Regions from separate parts of the Desulfitobacterium sp. LBE genome, predicted to be linked through region 2. Evidence: riboswitches for the same ligand, from Rfam matches in the RefSeq annotation. Region 2 holds a riboswitch; the other holds the start of a gene.
The links. Region 2 has a riboswitch for S-adenosylmethionine ahead of DESLBE_RS09915 (aminotransferase class I/II-fold pyridoxal phosphate-dependent enzyme). Riboswitches for the same ligand answer to the same signal wherever they lie in the genome.

Region 1 (11,387 bases), 2.0 Mb from region 2:
GCAAGGACAGCATCCTCATAAGCCACCGACTCCTCGGAGCTAAGTTCTACTGGGTTTTCATCATCCCAATCATAGTCGTTGAGAAGATAGCTGATGACCTTCAGAGGGAAAAAGATACGCATGGTTTCATTTGTCATTGTGGTTTCCTCCATTCCTTTTGGGCTACATCAGGCAATAAAAAAGAGGCTATGTTTTCAAATTAGGAAAACATAGCCTCATATACTTTCTCCTGATGGCAGCATTATAAAATCATATTAGGTTTATTTATAGAAGCAACGGCACCAGGATTTTTGTCCCGATGCCCTTGGCTTTCATCAATGAAATGTGTGGTTTTTTAGCTATCATACTCTCAAGATGCAGGGAGCTTAAAGGGTGTACCTTAATATTCGGATGCTTTGTACAGATCTGCTCGCATAAGTTTACAGCCACAGCTTTTTCTTTTTCTGACATTTGATCATCTCCTTATAAAATGAAAAAAGCATCCTTCAGTTTCAAAAGAAACGAAGAGTGCTACATATTCATCTGCATTCCCTGATCGGGGTGGAGGATTGCGAAGCTGGCAGTTTGCAGATGAGTGACCGCCTTGCTTCTCCAAAATTCAGGATGAGCTTTAAGCCAATTAAGATCCTCTGCTGTGGCATCCTCCGGTTCACCTTCACCATAGCAGAAGGACTTTACCGCCACAGTGACGAACTCGGATTCCCCACAATCCTCAACCAGTTCATTATATAGCTGGGATTTTTGTATGTCCTCTACTTCAGGGATGCCACTCATAAGTCCGACATCGCGGATGCCGGTGTTGGTTTCCAAACCAATGATCGAGAATACCTTGCTCATTTTACATACCTCCCATCTGCTGTGTGAAGCCTTGTTCCGGTTCTTGGGAAGGTTCATCTATTCTTCGGAGCATTCCGAATACGCTTTGCCGGACGCTATCTTCCTCCATTTTGTATTTCCCGTATTTATCAAGGTCAAGGAAATTCCTTACCTCATCGTCGATCTCATATCTGCCTGAATCAAAAAGAACGTAGCTGGCATAGTCTGCCGGAGTTTTTACGTTTGGTGGCAGAAGCTCATAGTGGTCAAGATTGTCCATGATATCTATAGCCACGGACAATTCTCTCGGCCGTTCTTCTAGTGCGGCAAGAAATTTCGCAATGGGTTCCTTGTTGTCAAGCATATGTTTAATCTGTGTTGCAAGTCTGTTTAGCCCATAGATATCTCCTTCAAGATTCAGGGTGTTGGACAGTCTTTCTATATGGCACTCGCAGTTTTCTACATCGCAGTCATTAAAATCGGTTATGCCGTGTTCTTTAAGCGTTAATCCCAGTTCCTGCGTTGACATGGGAAGCTTCAGCGTGAATCCTTTATCCCTTACGTCAGGATCATAGGAAGGATACACATTAAGCTTGAAAATATATTCTTTGTCATCGGCAGGGCCAAGCGGTACTTGCGCATTGCTTCCGGGATCAGGGGTTATGTCTGGTTTCAGCTCCTGCTCGGACTTAAGAACGTATTTGTCGCTGTTCCAGAAGCTGACGGAGGTTTCATCGTCCTGTGTTTTGATGGGACGCTGCCCGACTCCTTCACTCCGGCTATCTGCATTTTGACCGTTCGCAAAATCCCGGAGCTCGGCTGTTTCTTTGTTGGAAAAAGGTGCCCTTAACCTTGCGGTCACGGCTCGCCACACTTCGCTGTCGATAATCCCCACTGACGGGTACACTCTGTAGTCCTTTTCTTTGAAAGTACCTCTGCCAATTTGTTCTTCTTCTGAAATGGTTTGAGTAGGACTGCTATCGTTTTTTACCACATATCCAAAGAGCGTATATGCTCCGCCATGGTTGGACTCGTATACCGCTGCCACCTTTTCATAATCCAGATAGGGCCACGCGCTCTTATGAATATCCATATCACCGCTTTCCACAAGATAGATGCCCAGCTCTCTCGGAGTAGTGACATCCGGAAAGAATTTATAATTTTGCAGATTGTATGTGATTCTTATAAGATCTTTAATCCCATTCACTGATTCCAAGTCTAGCGCGGCGGAGAATATGGCCGCATCCCTGTCGGACATTTTATTAATCACCGTTGCCAGGGTATCTAACTGTTCAAGGGAATCATCCTCATGAATGTACCTTTTCAGATTGGAAACGGAAGATATAGTTGCCGATATGCGAGTGTTCAGGTTTTCTGAGTCAATGCCATCCAGTACTGCATAGGCTTCGCCCATCTCTGCGGGAGATGTGGGCAGGTCAAGCCAGACTCCTTGCCCTTGGTTACCCCTGGTTAGGTATACTTTTAACATGTTTGTTCCTCCACTTATTTTTATTGAATGCTTAAAAAAGGGTGTAAAAAAACGGGCATATCTTCGTTGCGAAAATATGCCCGCTCCTTTTGCTGTGTTTCTATATTCGGTTGTTTGCGATGGAGCTGATGTCATCTATAAAATGGGCTAAAAATAGGGGCCAAAAAATGCGTTTTTTGGCCCCTGTTTTCGCCTGTTTTTTGCTCCCAAAACGCTATATATGGTGTCTGAACCGTCTTATTTGCCCCTTTGACCACTAGACGTCATCATTATTGTACTCTCAACGTGCTGGGCTTTTAAAAGGATATCCACGGCATCGGCGACTTGAGCCGCCAGTTGAAAATACATCTTGCGATAATCCGTCATCTTTTCTATCCCCCTATGTCAAGCAGCGGCAAGGCTCCGGGTCATGACCCGGTCCTGCCGTCTGCTTTGATAGGGGAAATTAAAAAGCGCATGGGAGGTTTTTTTCACCCTACACATGCGCTATGCTTCGTTATCTGCTGAATCCTAAATACCCAACCCCACTCAACCGGAAACAATCCGGCTGTGAACAGAAAAGCGGTCCGCATAACCGGGTACGCGAACAATCCCTTTCCGCTGCCTGGGTCAGGAATAGGCTGAATCTCCTGCTGCGTGAAGCCGCACAGTCTGCTCCCTCCGACGCCTCATTACACCCGCTCCACCCGCGGCACAGGCCCCTTGCTTGTGCGGAAACGGGCAGCGTTGTATAATAAGAATGTCGTCGTGGACAGCTGGACTGTTACGTGTAGGTGCTCTCTCACCTGCTCGTGCCTGGAAGTGGGCCAACACTTTCAGGTCACGGCGACTTTTTAATTTCCACCTATTACTAATTATAGCTTATTTGAGGAGAAATGCAAGAAGGGGTGCACTGCACCCCTTTTTTCTTGCTTTCTTTTACTTTACAGTTCGTGTATAAATAAGCCGCTGCGCAGCTTGGGTTCAAACCATGTGGATTTGGGGGGCATCAGCCGTCCGGCATCGGATACGGCAAAAAGCTCTTGTATGGAGGTGGGATATAGGGAGAAGCCGCATTTCATATCACTGCCGGTTCTTCTTTCCAGTTCCTGCAGGCCCCGGATTCCGCCTACAAAGTCAATGCGTTTATCCGTGCGGATATCCTTAATCTGCAGAATGGGGGTTAAGAGGTGATTCTGGAGCAAGGACACATCCAGCCCCTCCACAGGGTCCGCGGAACGGATCTCCTGCCGGGCCCTCAGCTTATACCAGGTTCCTTCCAGCACCATACCAAAGGTGGCTTTCTCTTCAGGCTGATAAGGAGTATTCCCTATTTCCTCCAGTGCAAAGGATTTTTCAACCTCTGCCAGGAACTCCGTCTTGCTTAAGCCATTCAGATCTTTGACCACCCGGTTATAGTCTAGAATCATCAGCTGATCGTGAGGAAAGAGCACGGAGAGGAAGAAGTTAAACTCTTCCTGGCCTGTATAATGGGGATTCTCCGCCCTTCGTTTCAGCCCTACTTTAACGGCGGAGGCGGTGCGATGGTGGCCATCGGCGATATAGATGCTTTGGATTTCCGCAAACCCTGCGGCAATCTTCTCTATATCCTGCTCCTCTGCAATCACCCAGACTGCATGCCGCACTCCGTCGGCCGCGACAAAATCATAGAGAGGGGTATTCTGTTTGACTCTCTCGATCACTTCATGGATACCGGCCTGGGCACGGTAAGCTAAGAAGATGGGGCCTGTCTGGGCACTGCAGACATCCACATGATTGATGCGGTCCAGCTCTTTATCTTCTCTGGTCAATTCGTGTTTTTTAATCACATCCTGGAGATAATCGTCAATGGCGGCACAGCCTACCAAACCGGTTTGGGCTCTTCCCTGCATGGTGAGCTCATAAATATAATAGCAGGGTTTGGCCTCCCGGATGAAGATCCCTTCTTGAATCATCCCCTGCAGAACCTCTGCAGCTTTGGCATAGACCTGAGGATGGTAAGGATCGAAATCCTCCGGAAAATGGGTCTCCGGACGGTCCACCTTCAAAAAAGAGTAGGGTTCCTTTTTGATTTCTTCAAGAGCTTCTTCCCGGTTGTAGACATCATAAGGGAGGGCGGCAACTTTGCCCGCTACATCTTCCCTGGGTCTTATGGCTTGAAAGGGTCTAATCCTTGCCAAAACATTCCCTCCTTTTCATGGATGAATCAAGGGGACAGGTACCTTGATTCATTGGGGTGCAGGTGAATAATGGGACCTGTCCCCTTGATTCACTGCTATTTGATGACACGGACTTTGAGGACGCCGTCGATTTCTTTGAGTCTGGTGATGATGTCGGGGCCGGCGGGGGTTTCGATGTCGATGAGGGTGTAGGCGTAGGAGCCTTTGCTTTTGTTCATTAGGTCAGAGATATTGACGTTTTCTTTGGCTAAGGTGGAGGTGAATTGGCCCAGCATATTGGGAATATTTTTATGATTGATGGCGATCCGTCCGGCTTGGTTGCAGACTCCCATATCGCAATTGGGGAAATTCACGGAATTCTTGATGTTGCCATGCTCAAGGTAGTTCATGATTTGCTCTACGGCCATGACTGCGCAATTTTCTTCGGATTCCGCCGTGGAGGCGCCCAGATGGGGAATGGCGATGACTCCTTCCACTCCGCAGACCTTAGGATTGGGGAAGTCTGTCACATATTTGGCGACTTTTCCGGTCTTCAGAGCTTCAATCAGGGCCTCTTCATCCACCAGGGTATCCCGGGAGAAATTCAGGATGATTACGCCGTCCTTCATTTGCTCAAAGGCTTGTTTATTGAGCATGCCGCGGTTGGAATCGGTTAAGGGGACATGGATGGTAATAAAGTCGCATTCCCGATAGATTTCTTCCGTATTTTTGATCGGTTTAATATATTTGGAGAGCTTCCAGGCGTGTTCCACAGAAATATAAGGATCATAGCCGCAGACATCCATTTCCAGTTTGTTGGCGGCATTGGCCACTAAGATGCCGATAGCGCCTAAACCGATGACCCCCAATTTTTTGCCTTTGATCTCTGTTCCGGCAAACTTGGCTTTATTCTTTTCCACCAGTTTGGCTACTTCAGGATCCGTCTGGCAGGAGTTCACCCAATTCACTCCACCCACCAGATTGCGGGCGGCCATAATCATGGTGGCGATCACCATTTCTTTCACTCCGTTGGCATTGGCGCCGGGGGTGTTGAAGACAACGATGCCTTTTTCCGCGCATTTATCAAGGGGGATGTTATTGACTCCGGCCCCGGCCCGGGCAATGGCTTCGATATTAGGGGGCAGTTCCAGATCATGCATGGAGGTACTGCGGACGAGAACGCCGTTGGCATCTTCATAGCGGTCCACGTCAACATAGCGATCGGTGAACAGTTTTAAACCCGCTTGGGAAATATTATTCAGGCAATTGATTTTGAACATTGTAAAACACTCCTCTTTATTTTTCTTTACTGTTTTAGTTTTCTTTACTGTTTTTTCTTTTACTCTGTATTATTGTTATCTATTGAATGCAGCTCCTGCAACGGCAGGGATTGCCATCTTATCCTTTCTTGTTCTCTGCTTCAAACTTTCTCATGAATTCCACTAAATCCTTGACCCCCTGGATGGGCATGGCATTGTAAATGCTGGCCCTCATCCCGCCTACTGTGCGGTATCCTTTAAGGTTCTCAAAGCCTGCGGTCTTGGCTTCTTTGATGAACTTGGCATCCAGTTCTTCAGAGCCTGTCACAAAGGGAACATTCATTAAGGAGCGGTCTTTTTTCGCTACGGTTCCTTTAAACATGGCACTGGCGTCCAGATAATCATAAAGGATGGCGGCTTTTTCCTCGTTGATCTTTTGCATAGCTTCCAGTCCGCCCAGCTTTTTGAGCCATTTGAACACTTTACCACAGATGTATATTCCATAAACCGGCGGTGTATTATAGGCGGAATTGTTATCCAGATGGACTTTATACTTGAGCATAGTGGGAGTTCCCGGCAAAACGTCCTCTGTAATCAAATCTTCCCGGATAATGACAATCACGACCCCGGCGGGCCCTACATTCTTCTGAGCTCCGGCAAAAATAATTCCGTATTGGCTGACATCGATGGGTTCGGATAGGAAATCGGAAGACATATCGGCGATTAAAGGTTTATCTCCCACCTCGGGAAGCTCATTAAACTTGGTGCCGAAGATGGTATTGTTGTGGCAGATGTAGACATAGTCTGCCTCCTCGGAGAATTTCAAATCCTTAAGATCCGGAATATAGGAGTAGTTCTGGTCTTCTGATGAGGCGACGACATTGATTTTGCCGTAGAGTTTTCCTTCGGAAATAGCTTTCTTGGCCCATTGCCCGGTGTTCAGGTGATCCGCTACCCGGTTCTTCATCAGGTTCATGGGAACCATGGCAAATTGTTGGGAGGCCCCTCCCTGGAGGAAGAGGATCTTGTAATTATCAGGAACCTTCAGCAGGTCCCTTAAGTCTTGGGCGGCCTCGTTCATCATGCCTTCAATGGTCTTGGAGCGGTGGCTCATTTCCATGACGGACATGCCTGTTCCCTGGTAATCCAGCATTTCCTCGGCGGCTTCTCTCAGGACTTCCTCAGGCAATACAGCCGGCCCTGCTGAAAAATTGTACACTCTTTTCATCTTGAAATATCCTCCTTATTTATCATGTTTTATGAACGTTTACAGATATTGGTTTGTCCAGAATAGACAAAACCCACCCCAGTCATTGGGGCGGGTATTCCGCGGTGCCACCCAAGTTTCAGCCTTTACGGTTAATGGGCAGTGAATCCTGCCCTATCCTCCTTAGTATCCTTAAGGAGAACTAGGGCAGTGCCGCGCAGAAAATAAATAAAACCTCTCATCCCAATCAGGGACGAGAGGTTATTCCCGCGTTGCCACCCATGTTGCCGTAATCGGCCAACTTATGTCCGCGATATCGGGCGGAACCCGTCACAATTCATCATTGGCCACTCCAGGATGGAATCCGCTTCGCTTCTATGACTGACTTGCACCAACCGTCAGCTCTCTATACATATTCGGCGCCGGACGTCCTTTCATCGTGTTGGATTATAGATTGACGTTGTTATGATTCTAATCTATTACACAGCTTTTTGTCAAGAGTTATCAGCAAAATAATTATTTTCCTGCTTCGGCACCTGCTTCGATATTGCCCTCCAAGCCGATGGCAACGGCGACGGTGCGCATTCCTTTAATGGTCTCTTCAATGATCTCGTTCAAATCCTTGCCCAAGCGGTTGGCTCCAGCTTCGATCACTTCCCGGTTGACATTCTCCGCAAAGCTCTTTTGCTTCCATTTCTTTTTGACAGATTTAGCGGTCAGGTCGTGAAGGCTCTTGCTGGGACGGAGCAAAGCCGTGGCTGAGACCAGACCTGTCAATTCGTCAATGGTAAACAGGACCTTTTCCACGTTCTCCCGGGGCTCCACATCATGGACCAGACCGTAGCCATGGCTTTCAATAGCCCGGATAAATTCATCCGGCAAGCCTTGGGGGGTGAGGATCTCCCGGGTTTTGCGGCAGTGTTGATCTGGGTACATCTCAAAATCAATATCATGCAATAAGCCGATATTTCCCCAAAGGTCGGGATCTTCCTGATAAAGGGAAGCAAAATGGCGCATCACCGCTTCCACTGTCATGGAGTGACGCAATAGGGTTTCACTTTTTACATACTCGTTGAGAAGCTGCCAAGCAGCCTCCCTATCTTTTGTATAATCCGGCATCCGACATCCTTCTTTCTATCGTGGTATTTGTATTTTATCTATTGCCCAGTTCTTCAAGGTTATAGGGTGTTTCCTGATAGACATAGTAATTGAGCCAATTGGCAAAAAGCAAATTAGAATGCCCTCTCCACTTGACGAGAGGCGTCTTCCTGGGATCATCCCCGGGGTAATAGTTCTGAGGAATGTTGATGGGGAGCTCCAGGGCCATATCCCGATCATATTCCGCTTTCAGGGTATGGGGATCGTATTCGGAATGACCTGTGGCAAAAATCTGCCGGCCACCCTTGGTCCCGATCAGGTAGACTCCGGACTCCTCAGATTCGGAAAGAATCTCCAGCTCCGGCGCCTTGACGATATCTTCCTTTCTGACTTCTGTATGCCGGGAGTGAGGCACATAAAAAACGTCATCAAAACCTCTGAGCAAGCGGACATCCTTGCGGTTTAAGGTATGAGGGAAAACACCGAACATCTTCGCCGGCAAAGGATACTTGGGAACACCAAAGAAGTGGTAAAGCCCGGCCTGGGCTCCCCAGCAAATGAAAAGAGTGGAAAAGACATGGGCTTTACTCCAGTCCATAATCTTCTGCAGCTCCGGCCAAAAATCAACCTCTTCAAAGGGCATCTGCTCGATAGGGGCCCCGGTAATGATCATGCCGTCAAATTTCTGATCTTTGATGCTGTCAAAGGTCTGATAATACTTAATCAGGTATTCTTCCGGGGTATTCTTGGAGTGATGGGTTTCCGGGTAAAGCAGGGTAATATCCACTTGCAAGGGGGAATTCCCTAAGAGCCGGAGAATCTGTGTTTCGGTTACGATCTTATTGGGCATGAGATTGAGAATGACAATACTGAGAGGGCGAATGTCCTGATGCTCGGCACGCCTCTCTTCCATAATAAACACATCCTCTTTGGTGAGTATTTCTGCTGCGGGCAGGCCATCGGGTACATTGATCGGCATAGTATTCTCCCTTCGCTACACTTAGAAAATTCTTCGTTCATTCTGAATGGGTTTGTCTTTAAAATAAAGAAAACCTCTTTCCAAGAAAGAGGGTATCACCAAAAATTCCTCTCTCATCTATCAATGCTTCCATCGCAGGAATTAGCACCGTTGTATTCATCTGAATACCGGTTGCTGGGTTTCATCGGGCCAGTCCCTCCACCACTCTTGATAAGAAATGGGCTGTATTTAGTTGATGACGATGAAAATCGTCATTGGCACTATATTATTACATCTTGGCACTAATGTCAATCTGCTCTATAACAAAATTATTGTAGAGGGATTGTACGAGTCGCGTAGCTTTTCAGCATTTTTCTGAGGCTTTTGCGGCTCCTTTTCAGATCTTTTTCATAACAGAAGACGGCTCTCCCCGGCTAAAGCAGGATGAGAACCGTCTTACTCCTTATTATCCTTAGATATATATTTAGATATATATACTCTGGGCTTAAAGTTTCCCGCCTTCGACAATCAGCTCCTCAGGTTTTACATCGTCCCCGTACACGGGCAGGAGGGTTTTTTCATAAGCTTTCCTTACAAAATCTTCTTTAGCAAGCTCTGCCAGCTCCTGATTGATCCAGTTTAAGAGTTCGGTGTCGCCCTTCTTTACTGCCGGTGCAATGGTGTCCGTGCTGCCTAAAGTAGGTACACCTACGGTGAAGCCCGGATTGGATTTGGCCCAGGCGAGGACTTCCGTATTGTCATGAGCTAAGGCGGCTCCCCGGCCATCTTTTAAGGCTTCAAAGGCTTCCGTGTTTTGATCATATTTAAGAAGTTCCAGATCCGGGTGGTTTTTGGTCAGATAATCCTGAGCCGTGGTTCCTTTATTGACAATAACCTTCTGCCCTTGAAGCTGGTCGATAGAGGTGATCAAGGCTCCGTCAGGTGAGACGATCCCCAGGGCAACTTTCATATAGGGGTTGGCAAAATCCACTTTTTGCTTTCTTTCTTCTGTCACTGTGAAATTAGCCATAATAATGTCGACCTTGTTGGATTCCAGATAAGGTACTCTGTTGGCAGCCTCCACCAATACGAACTCTACCTTGGATTCGTCCCCTAAAAGGTCTTTGGCGAAGCGTCTGGCGATTTCCACATCAAAGCCTTGATTCTGGCCATTGGCATCTACATAACCAAAGGGCGGCTTATCGCTGAACACCCCAATCCGCAGGGTTCCCCGCTGCTTGATTTCTTCCAGGGAGCCTGCTGGGGAGGCGTTGTTGGCATTATTGGCTTGGTCGCCGCCTGTCTGGCCGCACCCCACAAGTCCGCCCAAGAGCAACGCTCCGGCCAGAACGAGGGCCAGGGATCTGATCATCTTTTTCATCTTTTCTCTCAACCTTTCTTCTCTTCTTTTTGGGATATTTTTATAGCTTTCCTTTGGCTCTAGTTGCCCGGCACTGTGAAAACCTATGGAACGCTGCGGAAGGCTGCAGTATTGCTGCACCCGCCTGGCGCACCGGCACTAATATTGAAATATATTAAGAAATTGCTTCGCCCGCTCGGTGCGTGGGTTATTGAAGAACTCCTGGGGACCGGCAATTTCACAAATAGTACCTGAATCCATGAAGACGACCCGGTCGGCGACGGCTTGGGCAAAGCCCATCTCATGAGTGACAATGATCATGGTCATTCCCTGTTTGGCCAGGCCCAGCATCACGTCAAGAACTTCCCGGACCATTTCCGGATCAAGGGATGCTGTCACCTCATCAAAAAGCATGATCTCCGGATTCATGCATAAGGCTCTGACGATAGCGATTCTTTGCTTCTGGCCTCCGGATAGCTCCCTTGGCCAAGCGTCCATTCTATCGAATAACCCCACTCTTTCCAAAAGGGCCTTGGCTTGCTCCATGACTTGGCTGCGCTCCCTGTTCTGTACCTTTGCAGGCCCCAGGAGAATATTCTCAATCACCGTCATATGGGGAAAAAGATCATAGTTTTGAAAAACCATACCAATCTGCTGACGAATCTGCCCCCAATCGACTTTTCCTCTGATCAGGCTTTGACCTGACAGCAGGATATCTCCTTTTTGAATGGGTTCAAGACCGTTAAGGCAGCGGAGCAGAGTGCTTTTACCGCATCCGGAGGGCCCTAAAACCACAATGACCTCACCTCTGGGGACCTGGAGATCAATCCCCTTAAGAACGGGTTTGCCCCCATACTCTTTATGCAAATCCTTGATGGTCAGTAAAATTTCTCTTTGCTCATTAGTTATTGAACCACCACTTATTGAATCATTGCTCATTGAATCACTCCTAACTGCTCCACTTGGCTTCCAGTCTCTTGGCCAGACGGGACAATGGATAACACATGATGAAGTACAGAATAAAAATAAGTCCATAAATCCAGAAGGAGGCCGTGGGAACGG
Region 2 (11,387 bases):
TGCTGCACAGACCGTAGCCCAATTAAGGCCTGTTCTGGAGTCGGCTAATGTCACGGAAGTGACTCAGCTCGTTCAAGGCTCCCAAGAGAATGTGGAGCGCTTCACCAGTTTTTCCCGGGCTATCTCCTTAGCCATGGGCTTAATTGGAGCCATGGTGATTATCGTGACCTTGGCCGGAAATGTGAATGACCGGATTCGGGAACTGGGAGTGCTCCGTGCGATTGGCTTTCGTCAAAAGCATATATTATTCTTGCTTGGCCGAGAAGCGCTGATCATCAGCCTTGTCGGAAGTCTTCTTGGCTACAGTATAGGAATCGTTGCTCCCCTGGTTCTGGGGCCGTTATTAGGCTATGGCAAATTTTCCTTTGCCTTTCATGTCGGATTAGGAAGCGCTTTGGTTATCGGTTCTCTTTTGGTGGGAATATTGGCGATGATTTATCCTGCATGGAGAACATTGAAACTTGATTTACAGGAAATATTGATTGCACTTTAGCTTAGTGCAGTGTAGAAGGGGAAGCCCAAAAAGGCTTCCTCTTTTATTATTAATAAATAATTGCCCTAAACTTAAACTTATGTTAGAGGAATTTATAAATCTCAATAGAATTATTTAAGTATAGAAACTGCACTCAGGAATGTTTACTTTCAGAAATTATTTGTAGCGTAAGCAAAAGGGGGTAACAGCAATGCAAAAATTCCGCAATCTGAAAACAGCCTCAAAAATTAATAGTTTAGTCCTGCTCATGGCAGTATTTCTTGGGCTTGTAGGCTTCGTGGGGATATATTCCGCCAATAACTTAGCTGCTTCTTTGGAAGGTATGTATCAGGATAATTTGCTGCCAATCAAATGGCTCAATGCAGCCCGGGGGCAAAGCAGGGCAGTAGAGGCAATGACTCTTGAATTATTTATCACTCAGGATCAAGACAGACAGCAGGAGATTCTCCAGGACGTCCAAGAGCGGGCGGCGGAAGTAGACACCCTCCTTAGCGATTATGGCAAGACAACTATGGACACATACGAACAAGAACGATTACCAAAGCTGATGGATGAATTGCAGATATACCGGACAGAAAGAAGCAAAGCAGTGGATTTGGCATTAGCGGGAAAGCAGGATGAAGCCTATACATATTTTGCTGCTAATGCTGCTGACGACCTCGATGTTGTGAATGCCCTTTTAGAGGAACTTGCTGATTATAATGCCCAAATTGCCGATGATGAAGAGATAAAAAGCAAGTCGTTAGCTTCAATGGTAAGCAAACTTATGATAGGAATAACTTTCGCCGCTATAGTTTTGGCTTTGGGCATAGGTTGGTATATCGCCAGGATGATTGCTAATCCCCTGGCTCAGTTAGTAGGAACAGTTCGCGAAATCGCCCAAGGCAACTTAGCGGTAAGAAGAATGGATCTTATTTCTCAAGATGAAGTTGGTCAGCTGGCTGCTGAATTTAATACTATGACGGACAACTTGCGGGTTTTAGTCAAAAATATAGCCTACACTTCAGAACAAGTAGCGGCTTCTTCAGAGGAACTAACGGCCAGTGCCGAGCAGTCAGCCTCTGCCACGAATCAGATTGCCGCAACAATTACTGATGTAGCTGCAGGAGCAACCAGGCAAGAAGCTGCTATAGATGATACAGCATCCATCGTGGAGCAGATGTCGGCAGGTGTTCAGGAGATTGCGGCGAATGCTAATACTGTTTCGAGATCTGCTGAAATGACTGCAACTGCGGCTGGCCAAGGAGATAAGGCTGTGGAAGCAGCGGTGACCCAGATGAAAAACATTGAAATCACGGTAGCAGGTACAGCTCAGGTAGTTAGGCAATTAGGTGAGCGATCGAAAGAAATCGGTCAGATAGTTGATGCGATTTCCGGAATTGCCGCCCAAACCAATCTGTTGGCACTGAATGCGGCGATAGAGGCTGCTCGTGCCGGCGAACAAGGCAGAGGATTTGCCGTAGTTGCTGAGGAAGTACGCAAGCTGGCTGAGCAATCCCAGGAAGCGGCTAAGGAAATTGCCGGCTTGATCGCAGAAATTCAGCAGGAAACCGGCAGTGCAGTCAATGCTATGCATGATGGCACCCGTGAAGTAAAGGTTGGATCTGAAGTTGTAAACTCTGCTGGACAGGCATTTAAAGAGATTGTAAATCTTATCGGTGAAGTTTCCACCCAAGTCAGGGAAATTTCAGCAGCAATTCAACAGATGGCTTCCGGAAGCCAGCAAATCGTGGATTCGATACGGGATATTGAGCATATCAGCAAGGAGGCATCCAGCCAAACTCAGACTGTCTCGGCTGCTACCGAAGAGCAGTCCGCATCTATGGAACAGATTGCCGCATCCAGTCAAGCACTGGCCAAGATGGCGGATGAACTGCAAAATTCAATCGGGAAGTTTAGGGTTTAATGTCAGAATTCCCATCGACAAACACTGAATGACGAGAAAGCCCGTCATTCAGTGCTTGCACTTTATCCCGTGCAAATTTAAGGATTAGAAGGAAGAATGTTCTAATTTGGCGAAGCTATATCTTAGTAAAGAAACTAAGATTCATCAGTTAGCGGAGGTAGCCGGGATGCAGGAATATGTAAAACCTAATATGATATTGCCAATCAGCTTACATGATGCCAGGTTGAGCAGTATTAGAGTAGAGAGTGACATGATAATCTTTGTCATGGAAGATGGGATACGAACTATTGATGGTAATCAGGTAGAACAAATCGGAAAGGCAATGGTTTCTTTTCCAAAAGCGGACTTTGATTTTTGCAGGATCTACTGTACCGGCAGAGATAATTATCGAAAAGAGTGGGATATTCGAGATTTCACAACGAAACTACAGGCTGGTGTGTTTATCATTGATATTATAGATGAAACATATGGTTACAATCAGGCAAAGTTCGTCTGTAATATGACGGTAAATCATGAATGGTTTGCATGTGATATTGAAATTTATCATTTTGGCCTGATTAAATATAATTGGGAAAGCACGTGAGCAATGGATTTGCCCGGCAATAATTCATTTTTAACTGATTGTTATGGCAGTCAGTCATGGAGGAACTATGAGGATAAGAATAATCAAACTTAGAAAAACTGTAATGAGAATTGCAGCGGGCTTGGTGCTTGCTATGATACCTCTTCTTATACAGGGCTGTACGAAAACGGGGAATGCGGAAGGGCCGTTGCCGTCTCAGTTGCCGGCGGCTCAAAAATCAGTTGTGCAAACGGTAACGCCGACACCGTCGGAGGACGCTGCAGCCATCGGTATCACGGCGGAAAATTATCCGCGCATCGACGGTTCGACCTCCACGCTTCCGCTTGTGCAGAGGATATATAAAAGGATGTTTCTGCACGTGGATGGCGGTGGAGACGGATGGCCGGGCCTTCCGCAGAAAGCTTCCAAAACAATGAGGTCTTATGAGATGCTTATCGCAGGAGACGTCGATTTAATTCTCGTACCGGACCCTTCGCAAGAGATCCGGCAGATGGCTGAGAGTTCAGGAACGGAGCTTGAATATATCCCCATCGGGGCGGAAGCTCTTGTGTTTGTTACGCACAAGGATAATATCGTAAACAATATTACCGCCTCCCAGGTGCAACAGATTTACTCCGATATGTCGGTTACCGACTGGTCGGAGCTCGGAGGCCTAAAAGGGCGTATCGTGCCTATCTGCCGCAACGCTGATTCCGGCTCTCAAGCACAGTTGGAGAATCTGGTACTGATGGGCAGGACGATAAACCCAGCAATAGAGGATAACTACATGGAGCGGGATATGAACGGAATACTGGAAATGGTGGAGGATTACCGATATTTTGCCCGTGAGGGAGAGGAAAGTGCCTATTCGTTGGGTTATTCGCTCTATTACTATATCCAGATTTCCGAAAGCGTGAACGGAAGAAGGGATATTAAGGCGCTTTCTTATAACGGGATTGATCCGACGCCGGAAACGATTGTATGCAAGGAGTACCCCCTCGCCATCAATTATTACGCAGTCGTGCGCAAAGATCTGCCGGCGGATCATCCGGCGCGGAAAATTGCGGATTGGCTTGTGACGACCAGTGGTCAATGGGAAGTCGCTATTTCCGGATTGGGTGCATTAAAGACGTTGTATGAGTCGCCATAATGAGCCGGAATTTGAATAGAGAAGCTTTGCCAATACCTTGAATGCTGATGTAAAGGTGATAGGTTGTTTAAGGGAGGGAAAAGAATGAACCAGCGTGAGATTGCTAGTATAGGGTGTAAGCTTATTGGGATTTTTTTCATTATTCAAGGGTTCAGAGTGCTTTCACTTAATGTACCTGCGGCGGTAAATATGATAGATAATTATAGTATAATAAATACTTTTTATTCGTTAACTACGATCCTATTTGGTATTTTCCTGTGGTGCTTTTCTGATAAATTAGCTAAAATTTTGGTTAAGGAAAAGAATCGAAATGAGACTGTCGGATTAGGGGCTAGTGAGCTACAGAGAATAGGCTTTTCAGTATTGGGACTTTATTTTATTGGAAACTCACTGCCGGAATTGGTGAATAAATTAGTCGGCCTGCATACTTCCAGCTATGGATTGTCAGAACCCACCGGGTTGCTGATACTTTTTTTAGGAGGACCAATAACCGAATTGCTTATTGGAATAGGCATTTTTCTTGGTTCACAGGGGTTGGTTAATCTACTGAGCCTCATTAGAACGATCGGGCTAAAGAGAGAAAGGGATTCAGAATCAGAAGAATGATGGAATGGAAGAACAATAGGATGTTGAAGCCGCATAGGGTAGGAATGCAGCAATAACTTTTGCCAGGAGGGAATAAGAATGGAGTTTTATATTCGACCGATAGAAATTGGTGATGGTAAAGGGATAAATGTATTAAGGCGCATGCCTGGGGTTTTTGAAAATATTTTAGGTATCCCGTCCGAGCAGTTAAAGCGGAATGAGGATTTTATCGCCAATTTAGATGCCAACCAGCATCAATTTGTGGCGGTAGCCAGATCTCAGGATGGTCAGGAAGTGATCATCGGACATGCAGGCTTAACGGTATATCCTAATCAGCGCATGCGGCATAGTGGGGGCATTGGCATAATGATTCATAAAGACTACCAGAATCAGGGTGTTGGCAGTGCCTTGTTAGGAAGGCTTGTAGATGTTGCGGACAACTGGCTAATGTTGGTTAGGATTGAGTTGACTGTATTCGCAGACAATGCCAGAGCTATACATTTGTATGAAAGGTTTGGCTTTGAAAAAGAAGGAGTAAAGCGCTTGGCGGCAATAAGAAATGGAAAATATGAAGATGAATATCTGATGGCCAGAATAAACAGATCAAATTATAATCCTCAGTCTTAATTTAGCCTAAGGAGGAAAGCGATGCCCGAGTGGTTTAATATATCTTTATGGATTTTTGGGCTGCTTGCGGGAATAGTACTATATACACTTACCTATAGCAGGAGATATATTGGCTGGGTAAGGGAAAGACTCCCCATGCCCGATGAGAAGATAAAGCTGATGGAAAGAAGCGGAGGAATCATCCTCGCTACGCTTTCCGTACTCAGCTTGTTAAAATTACTTTTAATAGGATAACTCTGTAGCTTATGTTTTAATGATGCTTAAACTAGGTTGAGAAAATTAAGTATAATCAAGCTGTGGAGGAGCTATTGAAATTTATTGGTTGTTGTCAAAAGAGGAAATGATTATGGCAATAAAAAGAAATCGATGGACTTACCTTATCTTGGTTGGAGTGACAATAATGCTTGGCTTAAGCAGCCGGCAGTTTTCAGGGGATTTGCCCGGAGCAATCAATCTCTACTTGGGAGATGCCTTATGGGCACTTATGGTTTTCTTTATATTTTGCTTTATTTTCAGGTCGAAAGGAACCGGCTGGCTTGCTGCAGTAGCGTTGCTTTTCGCCTTTGGAATTGAAATCAGTCAGCTTTATCATGCTCCCTGGATTGATGCTATAAGGCAAATCCGGCTGGGAGGTTTGGTGCTGGGGTATGGCTTTTTGTGGAGGGATTTAGTGGCCTACACCATCGGAGCAGCAGTGGGAGCAGTCATAGACAGGCAGATAAACTCTTAGCTGCCTTGACATCTACGTAGCAACCTGCTATGATACATACCGAAAGTATGTAATAAAAAATGGGGTATCACTATGGCGCGGAATAAGTATCCTGAAGTAACGATAAACCGCATTCTCGATACAGCTATGAAATTGTTCATGTCCAAAGGATATGAGCATACGACGATCCAGGATATCATCGATGGATTGGGAGATTTGAGCAAGGGCGCTATTTATCATCACTTCAAGTCAAAAGAAGAAATCATGGATGCGGTGAATAAAAGATTAGCTGAGCAGGGGATAGCCGATATAAAAACAATTGCTCACGAGCGCAGTCTATCCGGGTTGGATAAACTTTGCAAGATGCTTGTGTTTTCTATCCAATCGGCCCAACACGAGGCTCTCGATCAGACCGTACCGCCGTTTCTTAGAAATCCTCAGTTATTGGCTCTTCATATGCGTGATACTATGGGCTCCGCAGCCGACCTGCTTACAGGTGTTATTGAGGAAGGTATTAGAGACGGTTCTATTCATACAGCTCAACCCCGTCAGCTTGCCCAGATGATTCTCTTGTTTTTTAACGTTTGGTTTAACCCGTGGATGTATTCCTGGACTCCCAATGAGTTAAAGGATATCATTTCCTTTGCAAGAAATGTATTTGAAGAAATAGGGGTCCCTATAGTTACAGAAGAGGTTCTTCAATCCATTGGCGAACTCCATTCGCTTTCCCAAAAATAGAAGTAGCTATTCTTTACAAATGGCTTGTAGAGAATAGCTAATATTTTGAAAACATACATACCAAACGTCGGTATATTTTAAAAGAGGAGATGCGAGGATGAGTATTGATTCAAGCAATGGAAAACAGCCATGGAAGAGAAACTTTTTTACGATAACTATCGGTCAAACAATTTCTATAGTTGGAAGTTCAGCGGTACAGTTTACGTTAATTTGGTGGATTGCCAGCAATACCTCTTCACCACTTATGTTGGCTATGGCAGGGTTGTTTGCTTTTTTGCCGCAATTATTGCTTGGACCTTTTGCTGGGGTCTGGGTAGATCGCTTAAAACGAAAAACCGTAATTATCTGTGCCGATCTTTTTATAGGGATGGTAGCCGCTGTTTATGCACTGATCCTTATCGTTGTGAATCCGCCCTTTTGGTCGGCGTGTGCTGTCCTCGGAATTCGAGCCATTGGCAGTGTTTTTCATACTCCGGCGATTCAATCGGTGATACCGTTGCTGGTTCCGGAAAAAGAGCTTGTTCGGGTGAATGGGTGGAGTCAATTTGCTCAGACGGGTGCTTTGATGCTGGGGCCGGTTTTGGGGGCGGCATTGTATGCAATTTTTCCACTCCCTATCGTACTATTATCGGATTTAGTAGGAGCATTGCTGGCAAGCATCGCTGTGGCAGCGGTCAAAATCCCTGAGTTAAAAAAAGAAAAACAGCTTGCCCCAAATTTTCGAAAAGAAATGCACGAGGGAGTGGCTGTTTTTCAGAGAGATAAAAAACTGTGTATCGTTACCTTAGCAGCTGCACTTTCTATGATTTTTTATATGCCGCTTTCTTCGTTCTTTGCCCTGATGGCCAGTGACTATTTTAAAGCAAGCGCTTGGCATGCCAGTATAGTCCAATTTGGCTATTCGGGGGGAATGATGTTGTGTGCTTTGCTGATCGGAGCCTATGGCCGGATCAAAAAGAAGTTGTTCGTGGTGCATATTGGACTTCTGGGACTAGGGCTTACTGCTTTTTTCTGCGGTTTACTTCCTCAGAATGAGAGCGCTTTCTGGCTCTTTGCAGCATTATGCACGTTTATGGGAGCAAGCGGAAACCTCTATAATATCCCCTACATAGCCTATATGCAGGAGAAAATCCCTCGTGAGGTACAAGGGCGTGCTTTTTCTATCATGAGCAGCCTCATGTCGGCAACGATGCCGCTGGGACTTTTAATCGCGGGACCAGTGGCTGAAATTTACGGGGTGAAATTCTGGTTTTATCTAACGGGCATAGCGTTTTTTATCATTACAAGCATTAGCTTTCTTTTGGTTGTCTCCCAGCCCTAATACCGTTTTTATGAGTAAGATATTCTTAGAAATAAAATAAAGGTTTGGAAATGTGCTCAATAAAATGTTACACTTATTAGATAATCGATCAGGAGATATTGAGGAGAAGTGCGGATATGAGTTTATGGAAAAGGCTTGTGTATTTATTTTTAGGCACTTTTTTATTATCCGTGGGAATTGTGATGACCATGAAAGCCAATTTAGGCTATGCTCCCTGGGATGTGTTCCATCGGGGGACTGCTGATACTGTGGGCATGACGATTGGCAATGTTTCTATAGTGGCCAGTTTGGTGATCTCTATCATCGTTGTATTGCTTGGAGAGAAGCTGGGTTTTGGCACTATCTTTAATATATTTGCCATTGGAATTTATATCGACTTATTATTGCCCTTAAAGCTAATCCCTGAGATGCAGAGTTTTATTCCAGGGATGGTTATGCTCATTCTTGGCTTATTCCTTTGCGCCTTTAGTTCCTATCTCTACATTGCCTCTGGTTTTGGAGCAGGCCCAAGGGATAGTCTGATGGTGGCTTTAGAGAGAAAGACTAAATTATCTATAGGGCTTTGCCGTGGGATTATTGAAGTAACGGTGTGCTTGATAGGCTGGATTTTGGGCGGACCCGTAGGAATTGGTACAGTTATTTCCGCATTTGGAATAGGGATCTGCGTACAGATGGTCTTTGCTTGGGTGAAATTTGATGCGACCTCGGTTAAACATGAGACCATTGATGAAACGGTAAAGAATCTGAAGGGGTTTTATAAGAAATCCGTTGGCGAGGATGCCTAAAGCATCTATTTTAAAGCTTGTTCTAAATCGTCAATGAGATCTTCGGCGGCTTCAATACCCAGGGATAACCGGAGAAGACAATCGTCCACCCCAAGCCTTGTCCTTACTTCGTGAGGGATATCGGCATGGGTTTGGGTAGCGGGATAAGTGATTAGAGATTCTACACCACCAAGGCTTTCCGCATAGGAGATAATTTTGAGGGATTTTAATATCTCGGGGATTAAGCTGGGACTTTTTACCCGGAAAGATAACATAGCACCAAAGCCTCGGGCTTGTTCAAGCTGAGTTGCATAGCCGGGATGATGCTTAAGTCCGGGATAATAGACCGCGGTGACAAGGGGATGCGTCTCCAGCCATTGTGCAATCTGGAGGGCATTTTCTTCTTGTGCTCTCATGCGCAGGGCCAAGGTTTTCAACCCCCGGATAATTAGCCAGGAATCTTGGGGGCCCAATGTAGCGCCGAGAGAGTTCTGCAAACGTCCAAAGCGAGCTGCAAGCTCTTCTCCTTGAACCACGACGAGGCCCGCCACGACATCATTATGGCCGCCAAGATATTTGGTGCCACTATGAATAACAATGTCTGCTCCCAAGTTCAGTGGTTTTTGCAAATAGGGTGTAAGAAAAGTATTGTCCACTATATTTAAGAGACCGTGCTTCTGGCACAAGGAAGCGATCCCCTTTAGGTCGGCAATCTTCATTAGAGGGTTGGTCGGTGTTTCGGTGAAGATGGCTTTTGTGTGGGGGCGGATCTCTTTTGCGATGGTGTCGAGATCACTGGAATCAACAAAAGTGACTTGGAGGCCAAAGCGGCTGAAGACCTCTTCAAGGATGCGGTAGGTTCCTCCATAGAGATCTTCGGTGACGAGAAGATGCTCGCCCTGGGAGAATAAGGAGAGGATGGTAGTGATGGCACCCATGCCTGAGGAAAAAGCAAACCCTTTGGTACCCTCTTCCAGGCTTGCCATAGCATCTTCTAATGCTTGGCGGGTGGGATTACCGGTTCGTGAGTAATCAAAGCCTGTGCTTTGGCCAAAGCCGGGGTGAGCAAAGGTAGACGAATGGTAAACAGGAAAGCTGATCGCTCCGTAAGGATCCCGGCGATTGCCGATCTGAGCCAGTTCGGTTAAAATATTCATTTTCATTCCTCCTCGTATGAACACATTGGCAAAGGTTATTCATGTTGTTGAGCCTCAAAGAAGATTCGAACTAACAAAAACGACCTCCAAAGAGGTCGTGAACTGTTTCCACGTCCTCTTATCTTCGAACCTGATGGTTCTCTGGATTTAGCACCTCACATATGTAGGTTGCCGGGCTTCATGGGGCCAGTCCCTCCGCCTCTCTTGATAAGAGCTTTGACATAAGTCCATATTTAATTCGCTTTAAGCCTGCTAAGATGTTTATAATATTATATTATTCCTATGGGCTTTGCAAGTGAATTTTTTATGTCCTAAATATACTTCATTCTGAAAAGAGGAAAATTCTATGCTTTTTGAGAATACCTTAGTTAAGCGGAGCTAAGCAGGAATCCAGCCTTGAACTGTTTACACTGGGAACAAGATTGGTGAGTAACTGATTAATTTAACTCGCGGAGGGGAGCTATGACAATAGAGGGAATCCTTGTATATTCGATATTACTTTTCATTATTATATTTCTTGCCGTAAGGCTGGCTATACAGCCATTGATCAAAAACGCCAATAACGTTGCGGTTAATGAGGAAGGCGAGTTAAGCTTGGTTAAGTTGCAAGCTATCGGTGTGCTGGATAATCATGAGTTAGAAGAAGTCATACAGTTTTACAATCAAAAGAAGGTTTCAAGTAAAAAGATGAAAGAATTAGAACGCTATACGAAAGTGCTTTCGGAATTAGTCAGGCAAGGAATCTTGACTCAAGAGGAATATTCTCGAAAAATGGAGAAACTGAGAAACTACTATTTTAGCGATAATTCTAAAGCATAATCGATTGAAGCGTGAAAGTTAATTAAGCTTGAGTAATCTGGAGGTAAATCATGCAGGCAAAGCTGAATCACTTAAAGCAAATTATCAAAGAAATGGAAGCGGTTGTGGTGGCTTTTTCGGGTGGGGTGGACAGCACCTTTCTCTTAAAAGTAGCTCATGAAACCTTGGGGGATCACTGTCTTGCTGTCATCGGTGCTTCGGAAACTATGCCTTCAGCCGATTATAACAATGCTTTGCAGCAGGCCAAAGAGTTTGGGGCAAAGTTTTTGGTCATCGAAACTGAAGAAATGGGCAAAGAGGAGTTTGTAAAGAACGCCCAGAATCGTTGTTTTCATTGTAAAAATGAGCTGTTTACAAAGCTGTTAGGCATTGCCCAAGAGAAGAAGATCAATTGGGTTCTTGACGGGAGCAATGCCGACGATCTTAAGGATTACCGCCCCGGCATGCAGGCAGCCAGAGCTTTGGGGATCAGGAGTCCGCTGCAGGAAGCGGGCTTAAACAAAGAAGAGATTCGTCAATTGTCCAAGAAGATGGGACTTTCAACTTGGGATAAGCC

Region 1: another riboswitch for S-adenosylmethionine. It lies ahead of metA (homoserine O-succinyltransferase); the one in region 2 lies ahead of DESLBE_RS09915 (aminotransferase class I/II-fold pyridoxal phosphate-dependent enzyme).

What each region holds. Positions count from the first base shown of each region.
Region 1 is NZ_VLKD01000001.1:4,088,044-4,099,430, reverse strand. It holds gene DESLBE_RS19360 (hypothetical protein) at 1-137, opposite strand, end outside; gene DESLBE_RS19355 (hypothetical protein) at 265-450, opposite strand; gene DESLBE_RS19350 (hypothetical protein) at 511-837, opposite strand; gene DESLBE_RS19345 (antirestriction protein ArdA) at 839-2,305, opposite strand; gene DESLBE_RS27340 (hypothetical protein) at 2,543-2,671, opposite strand; gene DESLBE_RS19335 (DUF1015 family protein) at 3,229-4,464, opposite strand; gene DESLBE_RS19330 (phosphoglycerate dehydrogenase) at 4,560-5,723, opposite strand; gene serC (3-phosphoserine/phosphohydroxythreonine transaminase) at 5,842-6,930, opposite strand; gene DESLBE_RS19320 (HDIG domain-containing metalloprotein) at 7,426-8,028, opposite strand; gene metA (homoserine O-succinyltransferase) at 8,063-8,986, opposite strand; SAM riboswitch class I at 9,097-9,203, opposite strand; gene DESLBE_RS19310 (cysteine ABC transporter substrate-binding protein) at 9,471-10,346, opposite strand; gene DESLBE_RS19305 (amino acid ABC transporter ATP-binding protein) at 10,485-11,234, opposite strand; gene DESLBE_RS19300 (amino acid ABC transporter permease) at 11,275-11,387, opposite strand, start outside.
Region 2 is NZ_VLKD01000001.1:2,088,226-2,099,612, reverse strand. It holds gene DESLBE_RS09970 (FtsX-like permease family protein) at 1-493, shown strand, start outside; gene DESLBE_RS09965 (methyl-accepting chemotaxis protein) at 684-2,399, shown strand; gene DESLBE_RS09960 (hypothetical protein) at 2,566-2,982, shown strand; gene DESLBE_RS09955 (substrate-binding domain-containing protein) at 3,410-4,111, shown strand; gene DESLBE_RS09950 (hypothetical protein) at 4,196-4,717, shown strand; gene DESLBE_RS09945 (GNAT family N-acetyltransferase) at 4,796-5,323, shown strand; gene DESLBE_RS09940 (hypothetical protein) at 5,345-5,557, shown strand; gene DESLBE_RS09935 (DUF2809 domain-containing protein) at 5,670-6,053, shown strand; gene DESLBE_RS09930 (TetR/AcrR family transcriptional regulator) at 6,126-6,770, shown strand; gene DESLBE_RS09925 (MFS transporter) at 6,868-8,091, shown strand; gene DESLBE_RS09920 (membrane protein) at 8,208-8,876, shown strand; gene DESLBE_RS09915 (aminotransferase class I/II-fold pyridoxal phosphate-dependent enzyme) at 8,882-10,018, opposite strand; SAM riboswitch class I at 10,128-10,226, opposite strand; gene DESLBE_RS09910 (hypothetical protein) at 10,475-10,831, shown strand; gene larE (ATP-dependent sacrificial sulfur transferase LarE) at 10,882-11,387, shown strand, end outside.